3 regions of the Sphingomonas sp. T1 genome follow, and region 1 is predicted to be linked to each of the others. Evidence: riboswitches for the same ligand, from Rfam matches in the RefSeq annotation. Region 1 holds a riboswitch; each other region holds the start of a gene.

Evidence for each region. Region 1 has a riboswitch for cobalamin ahead of GV027_RS01715 (TonB-dependent receptor plug domain-containing protein). Riboswitches for the same ligand answer to the same signal wherever they lie in the genome.
Region 2: another riboswitch for cobalamin. It lies ahead of GV027_RS15540 (HoxN/HupN/NixA family nickel/cobalt transporter); the one in region 1 lies ahead of GV027_RS01715 (TonB-dependent receptor plug domain-containing protein).
Region 3: another riboswitch for cobalamin. It lies ahead of GV027_RS06440 (TonB-dependent receptor); the one in region 1 lies ahead of GV027_RS01715 (TonB-dependent receptor plug domain-containing protein).

The regions. Positions count from the first base shown of each region.
Region 1 covers NZ_LR733875.1:399,407-402,680, reverse strand. Annotated here, with positions in the region: gene GV027_RS01715 (TonB-dependent receptor plug domain-containing protein) at 1-1,517, opposite strand, end outside; cobalamin riboswitch at 1,700-1,932, opposite strand; gene GV027_RS01710 (HpcH/HpaI aldolase/citrate lyase family protein) at 1,991-2,815, opposite strand; gene GV027_RS01705 (MaoC family dehydratase) at 2,812-3,264, opposite strand; gene GV027_RS01700 (acetyl/propionyl/methylcrotonyl-CoA carboxylase subunit alpha) at 3,264-3,274, opposite strand, start outside.
Region 2 covers NZ_LR733875.1:3,404,375-3,407,648, reverse strand. Annotated here, with positions in the region: gene cobW (cobalamin biosynthesis protein CobW) at 1-629, opposite strand, end outside; cobalamin riboswitch at 768-984, opposite strand; gene GV027_RS15540 (HoxN/HupN/NixA family nickel/cobalt transporter) at 1,145-2,182, opposite strand; cobalamin riboswitch at 2,362-2,574, opposite strand; gene GV027_RS15535 (molybdopterin molybdotransferase MoeA) at 2,812-3,274, shown strand, end outside.
Region 3 covers NZ_LR733875.1:1,428,880-1,432,153, reverse strand. Annotated here, with positions in the region: gene GV027_RS06440 (TonB-dependent receptor) at 1-1,587, opposite strand, end outside; cobalamin riboswitch at 1,756-1,996, opposite strand; gene GV027_RS06435 (catalase) at 2,215-3,274, shown strand, end outside.

The sequences.
Region 1 (3,274 bases):
GTCGCGACGAAATCGGGGGCGGGATAGGTGGTGAAGATCTCGTTCGTCAGGCGACTGTCGAAATAGGTCGCGCCGATCGTCGCACGATCCCCCCCGAAAACCTGTTCGACCCCGGCTTCCCAACCCTTTGACTTTTCCGGCTTGAGATTCGGGTTGCCGATATAGCGACCGTCGGAATAACCGAAGAGATCGAAATAGCCGGGATTCTTCACGCCCGTCCCGTAGGCGCCGCGCACCCGCGTTCCGGTCGCAAAGCGATAGCTCGCCTGCGCGCGATAGGTGGTGGTGTCATCGAACCGATTATTCTCGTCACGCCGCACCGATCCGCCGATCGCGAGCGCATCGTCGATCACGACGTCATACTGGCCAACGAGCCCGACATTGTCGGTATGCCGCCGTCCCGTAAAGACGAACTCCGAAGGAGCCGCGCTAAGCGTCTGGAACTGCTCGCGCTCGACATCGACCGCGGCGGTCAGCCGATGCCGGATGCGATCGGTCCCGAACCGGAACGCGCTTTCGAACGATCCCTTGTACCGCCGTCCCTTGTTGCCAAAGCTCAAGGCATCGTCGACCAGCGCCCGGCGTGTCGTATCGGCAAACTGGCCGCTGAGCGCATTCGTCCAGCGGCCATCCGCCAGCGCCAACTCGGCCCGGACGAGCCCGTAATAGGCCTCGACCGTGCTGCGCGCGCCTGGCGTATCGACGATCGTGCCGAACTGCGGGCCGCTCAATGCCGTGTCGTTGCTGTCGGCATCGGTATAGCTATAGCGCCCGACGCCCGTGACCTTCAGCGTGTCGGTCGGCGACCAGTTGAGCTTGCCCGTCGCGCCGACGCTCTTCGCTCCGATGTCGCGCGATCCGCCCCGTGCGGTCGGCGTGCCGTCGGTGAGGTAGGTCGAGCTCGATAGCGCGTAATCGAGATTGCCCGCCACGCCCGCGACCCGGGCGCCGCCCGAAAACGTGCCGAACGATCCCCCCTCGGCCCGCAGCGATACGCCCGGGGCCTCCGCGCCGCTGAGCGTGAGATACTGGATGACGCCGCCGATCGCGTCGGACCCGTACAGCGCCGATTGCTGGCCGCGCAGCACCTCGACCCGTGCCGCCTCGTCGGCAATCAGCGTGCCGAAGTCATATTCGCCCTGATAGGGATCGGACACTTCGATCCCGTCGATCAGCACGAGCACGTGATTGCCCTCCGATCCGCGGATCCGGACCTGCGTCGTCCCCCCGACCGCGCCGGTCCGGCTGACCGCCAGTCCGGGGACGTCGCGCAGCACGTCGGACACGATCCGGGTCTGCCGCTGGTCGAGCGTGGCGGCGTCGAGCACCGTCACCGACGCTCCGAGCTGATCGGCGGGAACCGCGTCCCCCGATCGCGATGCGGTGATCACCAGCTCGGCGGCGCCCGCTGCCGCCTCGCCCGTCGCCGCAGTAACCGGATCGGGCTCGGCCGCGGTCGGCGATGCAAAGGCCGTGGCGGTCGCGAGCGCCGCAAGCGAAACGAAAACTCTGGTCATGAAACGATACCCCCGGCGTCACGAGCGACCGGCCGGGGCCTGCCGTCCGATGCCACGGACAGCCGGCGCAACGCTTGGGGTGTACGCCGAACCGCACCCGCCACGCGCGCCGATGCGGCCCCCGCCGCATGGTTCGTCGCTCAGACGGAGTACCGTGCCGCGGTCATCCCCTGGACCATGGCAAGAGCGACCGAGCGCCGGCAGGTCTCCTGGCTCGCGGGTCGACGCCCGGTACGCGACCTTCCCGAGCCCTGCGCTTACGCTCAGGCCTAGTGGTCGCCCCCCCATGATGAAGGGACATGCGCACCGCACTCACCGCTTACAGTTGCAGGGACAGCCGCGGCATGAGGAGGACCGCCTCCCGCACCGCATTCCCTTTGAAGCCCCGAGGGGCACCGACGCGATCTGCGACCCCGGCCTTCACCGGTTTCGCAGGGCGACGGTAGCGCAGAAAATTCCTGCCGCCAATGGGCCTAGAGTCGCGCGAGGATCGCCCGCGCCTGACGTAAGTGCGGCGCATCGATCATCCGCCCATCAAGCTGCAGCGCGCCCGCCTCGGGAGCCGCTGCAAACGCAGCGACGACGGCGTGCGCATGTGCAATGGTCGCCGCATCCGGCGTGAACGCGGCGTTGATCGTGGCGACCTGCGACGGGTGGATCGCCATCATGCCGGTAAAGCCGTCGCGGCTGCCACGCGCGGCATAGGCTGCCAACCCGTCAATGTCCGCGATTGCGGGATAGACCGTCTCGATCGCCGCGACGTCCGCCGCATGCGCGCCGAACAGCAGCAGCGATCGGACGAGCTTATAGGGTTCGGTATAGGACCCGTCGTCCTCCCGACTGGTCGCTGCGCCGATCGCCGCGGGCAGGTCCTCGGCGCCCCAAGTCAGGCCACATAACCGGTCGCCGACCCGCGCATATTCGCCCAGTGTGAAGATCGCGGCGGGCACTTCGGTCGCGATCGGTAGGATCGGCGGACAGTCATCGCCATAAGCCTCGACCAGCGCGAGGACGGTCGCGGGTCCGGTCGCCTTGGGCAGCATGATCGCATCGGCGCCCCTCGCGGCAGCGAGATCGTCGTCCAGCCACCCGGAGTCGACGGGATTGATCCGGACTATCCGCACGACGTCGGTGTGGTCCTGCAACGCGGCCCGGACCGCCTCGCGGGCAACGGCCTTGCGGGAGAGCGCGACCGAGTCCTCCAGATCGAGGATGATGGCATCGGCCCCGCTCGCTGCGGCCTTCGCAAAACGCTCGGGCCGGTCTGCGGGCACGAACAGCAGCGAGCGCAACCTCATGCCGGCGTCCGCAGCAGCAGTGCCGAGCGGAGGCACCGACAGACGATCTCGTCACGCTGGTTGATCAGCTGGTGCATGAATGTGACGATCCCGGCGTTCGGGCGTGACCGGCTGGGCTTAAGCTCGGCGACCTCGGTCTCGGCGCGCATCGTGTCGCCGATGAAGACGGGTTTCGGATGCACGAGCTTGTCATAACCGAGATTGGCGACGAGCGTCCCGAGCGTCGTGTCCCCCACCGACAATCCGACCATCAGCGCGAAGGTGAAGGTGCCGTTGACGAGGATCTGGCCGAATTCGCTCGCCTTCGCCGCCTCCGCATCGAGGTGCAGCGGCTGCGTATTGTGCGTCATCGTCGAAAACAGGAGGTTGTCCGTCTCCGTGACGGTGCGGCGGATCTCATGGACGATCCGGTCGCCAACCGCCCATTGGTCGAAATAGCGGCCGGCCATCAGTCATCCT
Region 2 (3,274 bases), 3.0 Mb from region 1:
GTGGACTCCGCCGCGATCACCGCGCGCGCCGCAGCCACCCCCGCCTCGCCCGCCAGATCCGCCTTGGTCAGCAGCACCAGATCCGCACAGGCGAGCTGGTCCTCGAACACCTCGGCGAGCGGCGTCTCGTGATCGACGCTCGGATCCGCGCGACGCTGCGCCTCGATCGCGGCGAGGTCGGGCGCGAACCGCCCCGCGGCGACCGCTTCCGCATCGGCCAGCGCGATCACCCCGTCGACCGTGATCTTCGACCGGATCGCGGGCCAGTCGAACGCCTTCAGCAACGGCTTGGGCAGGGCGAGCCCCGATGTCTCGATCAGGATATGGTCGGGCCGCGGGTCGAGCGCGAGCAAAGTCTCGACGGTCGGGATGAAATCGTCAGCGACGGTGCAGCAGATGCAGCCATTGGCGAGCTCGACGACGTTCTCGGCCGGGCAATCGGGGATCGCGCAGCCCTTCAATATGTCGCCGTCGATGCCGAGCGTGCCGAATTCGTTGACGATCACCGCGAGCCGCCGGCCACCGGCATTCCGGATCAGGTGGCTGATCAGCGTGGTCTTGCCCGCGCCGAGGAATCCGGTGACGATGGTGACGGGAATCTTGGCCAGGGTCGGCTGGGGTTCGGTCATGCGATACTCTCCGGGCGTCGGAACGACAGCCACGGACGGACGCACATCCGCAGCCACACGCGCGCGCGACCAAGACGGCCGCACGCGTTCGTCGCTCAGACGGAGTACCGTGCCGCGACCATCCCCTGGATCAAGGCAAGAGCGACCATGACGCTGGCAGGTCTCCTGGCTCGCGGGTCGAAGCTCGATGCACGCCTTCCCAGGTCCCGTGACCCAGTGGCTGCCCCCGCATCGGGGGCCTGTGCGTCTCGCTCACCGCTTACAGTTGCAGGGACAGCCGCGGCATTGGGAGGCAAACCTCCCGCACCGCATTCCCATTCAAGCCCCGAAGGGCACCGGCGCGATCTGTCGAGGTTCGGTAGAACCAAACCTCGCGGTTGGGTTTAGAGGAGTTTGGCGGTTGTGCCAATGCACCTGACCTCCGTCATCCCGACGAAAGTCAGGACCCAGAGCCAAACAAAATGCGGTGCCTGGCTCTGGGTGCCGGGTCGAGCCCGGGATGACGACGCTGTTTGTTAGCCCCGCACTACCTCGATCTCGTCGAACCGCTTCCACCGGTAGATCGCAAAACTCAGCACCCAGCACGCCACGAACAGCGCGATTATCGCAAAGCCCAGCCCGTTGAAATTCTCGCCCAGCGCCGAAGCGACGTCCCACACGCCCCCGCTGAGGCCCAGCTTCGACGCCAGCAGCGCGAGCGTTTCGATCCCGCCGATCGCGATCGCGACGATCGCCGAGATCAGCGTGATCGTGATGTTGTAATAGAGCTTGCGGATCGGCTTCACGAACGCCCATTCATACGCGCCGAGCATCACCACCCCGTCGGCACTGTCGACCAGCGCCATGCCCGTCGCGAACAGCACGGGCAGCACCAGCACCGTACCGATCGACAACCCGTCCGCCGCCTGGCTCGCCGACAGGCCGAGGATCGCGACTTCGGTCGCAGTGTCGAACCCCAGCCCGAACAGGAACCCGAGCGGCGCCATGTGCCAGCTGCGCGTCACCAGCCGGAACATCGGCCGGAACAGCCGCGCGAGCAGCCCGCGATTGCCGAGCAGCAGGTCGAGATCCTCCTCGACATAGCGCCCCCCGCCGCGGACATGGCCGAAGGTCCGCCACACCGATCGCAGGATGATCAGGTTCATTGCCGCGATCGTGAACAGGAACAGCGCGGAGATCAGTGTCGCGATCACCCCGCCCGCCTGCTTGAACGCCTCGAACTGTGACAGAGCGCTCGCGGTCAGCGCGATGGCGACCGCGGCGATCAGGACGATCCCCGAATGGCCGATCGCGAACCAGAAGCCGACCCCGATCGGCCGCTGCCCGTCCTGCATCAGCTTGCGCGTCACATTGTCGATCGCCGCGATATGATCCGCATCGACCGCGTGGCGCAGCCCCAGCCCCCAGGCGAGCATCGCGGTGCCCAGCATCAGCGGCTGCGCCTGGAACAGCGCGAACGCCCATCCCCAGGCGGCGATGTTGGCCGCAACCAGCATCGCGAACATCCAGCCGATCCGGTGTCGCGTCGAACGCCCGGCGGTCCGCCCGGTCATGATCTTGGTCATTAGCACATCCCCGGCGTCCGACGAGGACGGGGGCCTGCCGCGAACGACCGGGACGCGCGCCGACCGGACGCCATGAGCGGCCGGCATGCGTCGCCGATGCGGCCCCCGCCGCATGGTCGTCGCTCAGACGGCGTTCACCGTGCCTCGGCCACCCCCTGGACCGGGACAAGAGCGACCAGACGCCGGCAGGTCTCCTGGCTCGCGGGTCAAGGCTCGACGCACACCTTCCCAGGCCATCGGCCCAGTGGCTGCCCCCGTCGCAGGGGGCGCGTGCGTGTCGCTCGCCGCTTACAGTTGCAGGGACAGCTGCGGTCTTGGGGCGAACCCCGCACCGCATTCCCATTCAAGCCCCGAAGGGCACCGACGCGATCTGTGCGGATCCGGCTTGCGTCGGACCTGCGCCACAGGGCTAGCGCGTTTTGCCCGCGCTGACGACAGGATTTGCGTGCGGCGCAACGCCGGACATGTCGTCCCATCTCACCGCAACGTCTGCCGTACCTCGTACGTTGATCGCGTAACCGACCGGTGTCCTGCCGGTCGCGGCGTTGCCCGCTTTCCGCCCCGCGGCATTCGTGCGAGCAGCGCAGACCTTCATCGCCCCGCTGAACGGAGCCCGCATGCGCCCTCTCGTCCCCGTCGCCGAAGCCCAGTCCCGCCTCTTCGCCATGGCATCGCGCGTGCCGGCCGAAACCGTGCCGCTGCGCTCCGCGATGGGTCGCTGGGCGGCGGAGGACATTCTCGCCCGCCGCACCCAGCCCGCGACCGACCTCTCGGCGATGGACGGCTATGCGATCCGCTACGCCGATCTGCCCGGGCCGTGGACGGTCATCGGCGAAAGCGCCGCCGGCCGCCCCTTCGCCCGCTTGGTCAGCGCGGGACAGGCTACGCGGATTTTCACTGGCGCGGCGATGCCGGCGGGCGCCGACACTGTGCTCGTCCAGGAGGAGGCGGCGCGCGACGGCGACGGGCTGATGCTCGACGGCGAAGGCCCCGCCTTCGAGGGACGCAACACACGCCGCAAGGGGCTCGACTTCGCGACCGGCACGCGGCTGATCGCGGCCGGCGACCGGCTGACGCCCG
Region 3 (3,274 bases), 1.0 Mb from region 1:
GTTGCTGAACTGCACCTGCCCGGTCGAATAGGTCGTCAGCGTCCCCAGCGGGTCCACGCCGGTGGCATATTGCCCATAGAGCGACACCGTCGGGATCGGCTGATAGACGCTCCCGACCCGCCAGGTCACATTGTGCAGCCGCTTGTCGAGCGCGAAGGTCTCGGTGGTGGCGCCGCCCGGATAGTCGATCGACCAGCGGCGGATCGTGTCGCGCTCGAAGCGGACGCCACCGACGATCGAGACGTGCGTTCCGAGCTTCAGCCGGTCCTCGGCGAAGACCGCATATTCGGTCGTGCGCGTGCGATAGCGCGGTGCGATGCCTTGCGTGTCGATGATCAGACCGGGATCGAACGCGAAGGGATCGACCTCCGAAACCTGCGGGTCAGACCCGAAATTGTGGGAATATGTCAGTTTGATAAGGTTGACATCGAAGCCCATGACCAAGTCGTTGCCGACGCCATCGGCGATGCCCGTCCTGAACGTCACGCTGCCCTGGTCGCCCCACTGCGTCTGATCATGGACGATGCCGGTCATGTCGGTACGCAGGATGCCACCGGGTGTGCCGGTGTTGCCACTGCCGTTGGCGCAGACCCCGTCTGCGGCGACCCAGCAATAGGTTTCGAGATTGAGCCAGGAGCGTTTGGAGCTGAGGCGATAGGCCTGGTTGCTGACGGTGACCACATCGCTCGGCGTCCAGTCGACCTGCAGGCTGGTGCGGTTGTCCCGGTAGCGGATGACGCCGTCGCGTGTGTTGTAGTTGCGCTCCCGGATGCGGTCGTCGAGCCGACCGTCGATCAGCGGCGTGCCGAAATAGCGCATCGGCTTCTGGTCGCCATAATCGTCACGCGCGGTGACGACGAGCGTGTCGGTCGGTGCCCAGCGCAGCGTGCCCGACACGGCATGGCTGCGTGACTGGCCACGATCGACATAGCCGTCGGACCGACGATAGCTGCCGTCGATACGGTAGGAGAGGCGCTCGGTGATCGGCCCCCCTGCGCCCGCCGCGACATGCAAGCTGTCCTGCGACCCATAGCCGATCTCGCCCTCCACGTGCGTCCGCTGCGTATCGGGTTTGCGCATCAGGACATTCACCGCGCCGCCCAGTGCGCCCTGGCCGTAGAGCACGGAGGCCGGGCCGCTCAGGATGTCGATCCGCTCGACCATCCACGGATCGGTCGGAAAGGTGATCGTGCCGGCCGCCGGGAACAGCCTGATGCCGTCGATGAGCTGGAGCACGGATCCCTGACCGCTGAAGCCCCGCGCCGAGAGTGCGGTGCCGCCATTGCCGGGATTGCCCACGTTGCTGATGCCCGGTGCGCGACTCGTCGCATCGATCACGGACAGGTCGCCTCGCGCGCGGATCATGGCGCCGTCGATGACCGAGAGCGTCGCGGGAGTCTCGAGCGGCGTGAGGCCCAGGCGGCTGCCGGTCCCATTCGGCGTGGTGAGCGTGTCCTGGGCATGCTGTCCGACGACCAGGATGTCTTTGGTCTCGGGATCCGGCGCGGACTGCGCGTCGAGCGGTGCTGCGAAGACAGGCGACAGAATAGCCCCCGCGAGCGCGAGGCGGGACAATAGGAACGGCATTACGGTAATCCCCCGGGCGTCTGGCGAACCCGGCAGGGACCTCCCGCGAACGGCCGACATCCGCGCCAGCCGGACGCGATTGCGACCGGCACGCATGCCCGTGCGGTCCCCACCGCACACGTCGTCGCTCGACGGAGTACCGTGCCGCGGCCACCCCCTGGGCCAGGCAAGAGCGACCAGACGCCGGCAGGTCTCCTGGCTCACGGGTCATCACACGATGCACGGCCTTCCCAGGCCCTCATGACGAAACGTCTGGCCCAGTGGCTGCTCCTTCCTTTGCAGGAAGAAGCGAAATGCATCGCGCTCGCCGCTTACAGTTGCAGGGACAGCCTCGGCTTCAGGTGGCGAACCACCCTCACCGCGTTCCCTATTAAGCCCCTTTCAGGGCACCGACGCGATCATGCCGCCCTGCTCGGATCGAACAGGTCAGCGGCCCCGGTCTATCCCGGTCAGGATCGTTCGGCAATCGTCCGGCGAGCGGCACGATGGCGGCTCGATCGTCCCGCTCGATTGCTGTGATCCAGAAGCTCCGTTTGGCGCGATGCGCGTCCTCGATCAGGAGGCGGCGGTGCCGCGCGCTCTGTGCGGGGATGCCACGCTGATGGCATGCAGGATTAAGGGATCGAGATGAAGAACGTGAAGAGCCGTCAGGCCGTGACGGCGATGCTGCTGGCTGCGGCATCGGCTGGTGCCATGATCCAGCCGGTCGCCGCGCAGACGGTGGCGCCGGCCGAGACGCAGGCGGAAACCCGCATGACGACCGCGGCGGCACCGTCCAGCGCCGGCAAGCCCGCGCTGGCGCAGGCCGGTGTGGCCGGCACGGTCGAAGCCAAGGGTGATTCAGCCAGTGTCGCCGCGCCGCAGATGACCCGCGACAATGGTGCGCCGATCGGCGAGAACCGCCACTCGAAGGCGGCGGGCGACCTTGGCCCCGTCCTGCTCGAGGACACGACGCTGATCGAGAAGCTCGCACGCTTCGACCGTGAGCGCATGCCCGAGCGCGTCGTCCATGCCCGCGGAACCGGTGCCCACGGCGTGTTCACCGCGACCGCGGACATTTCGAGCATCACCGACGCATCGCTGTTCATGCCCGGCAAGCAGACGCCGGTGTTTGTCCGCTTCTCGACCGTGATCCACCCCTCGGGCAGCCCAGAGGGCATGCGGGATCCGCGCGGCTTTGCGACCAAATTCTATACCGATCAGGGCAATTGGGATCTGGTCGGCAACAACCTGCCGATCTTCTTCATCCGCGACGCGATCCAGTTCCCGGACATGATCCACGCGCTCAAGCCCTCGCCTGTGACGAACAAGCAGGACCCCAATCGCTTCTTCGACTTCTTCTCGGCCACGCCCGAGGCGACCAACATGCTCGCGCATGTCTATTCGAACCTCGGTACGCCGGCATCCTACCGGACGATGGACGGCAACGGCGTCCATGCCTTCAAGCTGGTCAATGCCAAGGGCGAAACGGTGTTTGCCAAGTTCCGCTGGATCAGCCGCCAGGGCGTGCGCAACCTGAACGGCGCGCAGGTGGCGACCGCGACCTGGAACTACCTGACCGACGACCTCTATGGCGAGATCGGCAAGGGCAACTTCCCCGTCTGGGACCTGATGGTGCAGACGATGTCGGCGTCGGCGTTCGCCAAGCTCGACTATAATCCGTTCGACGACACCAAGGAATGGCTGG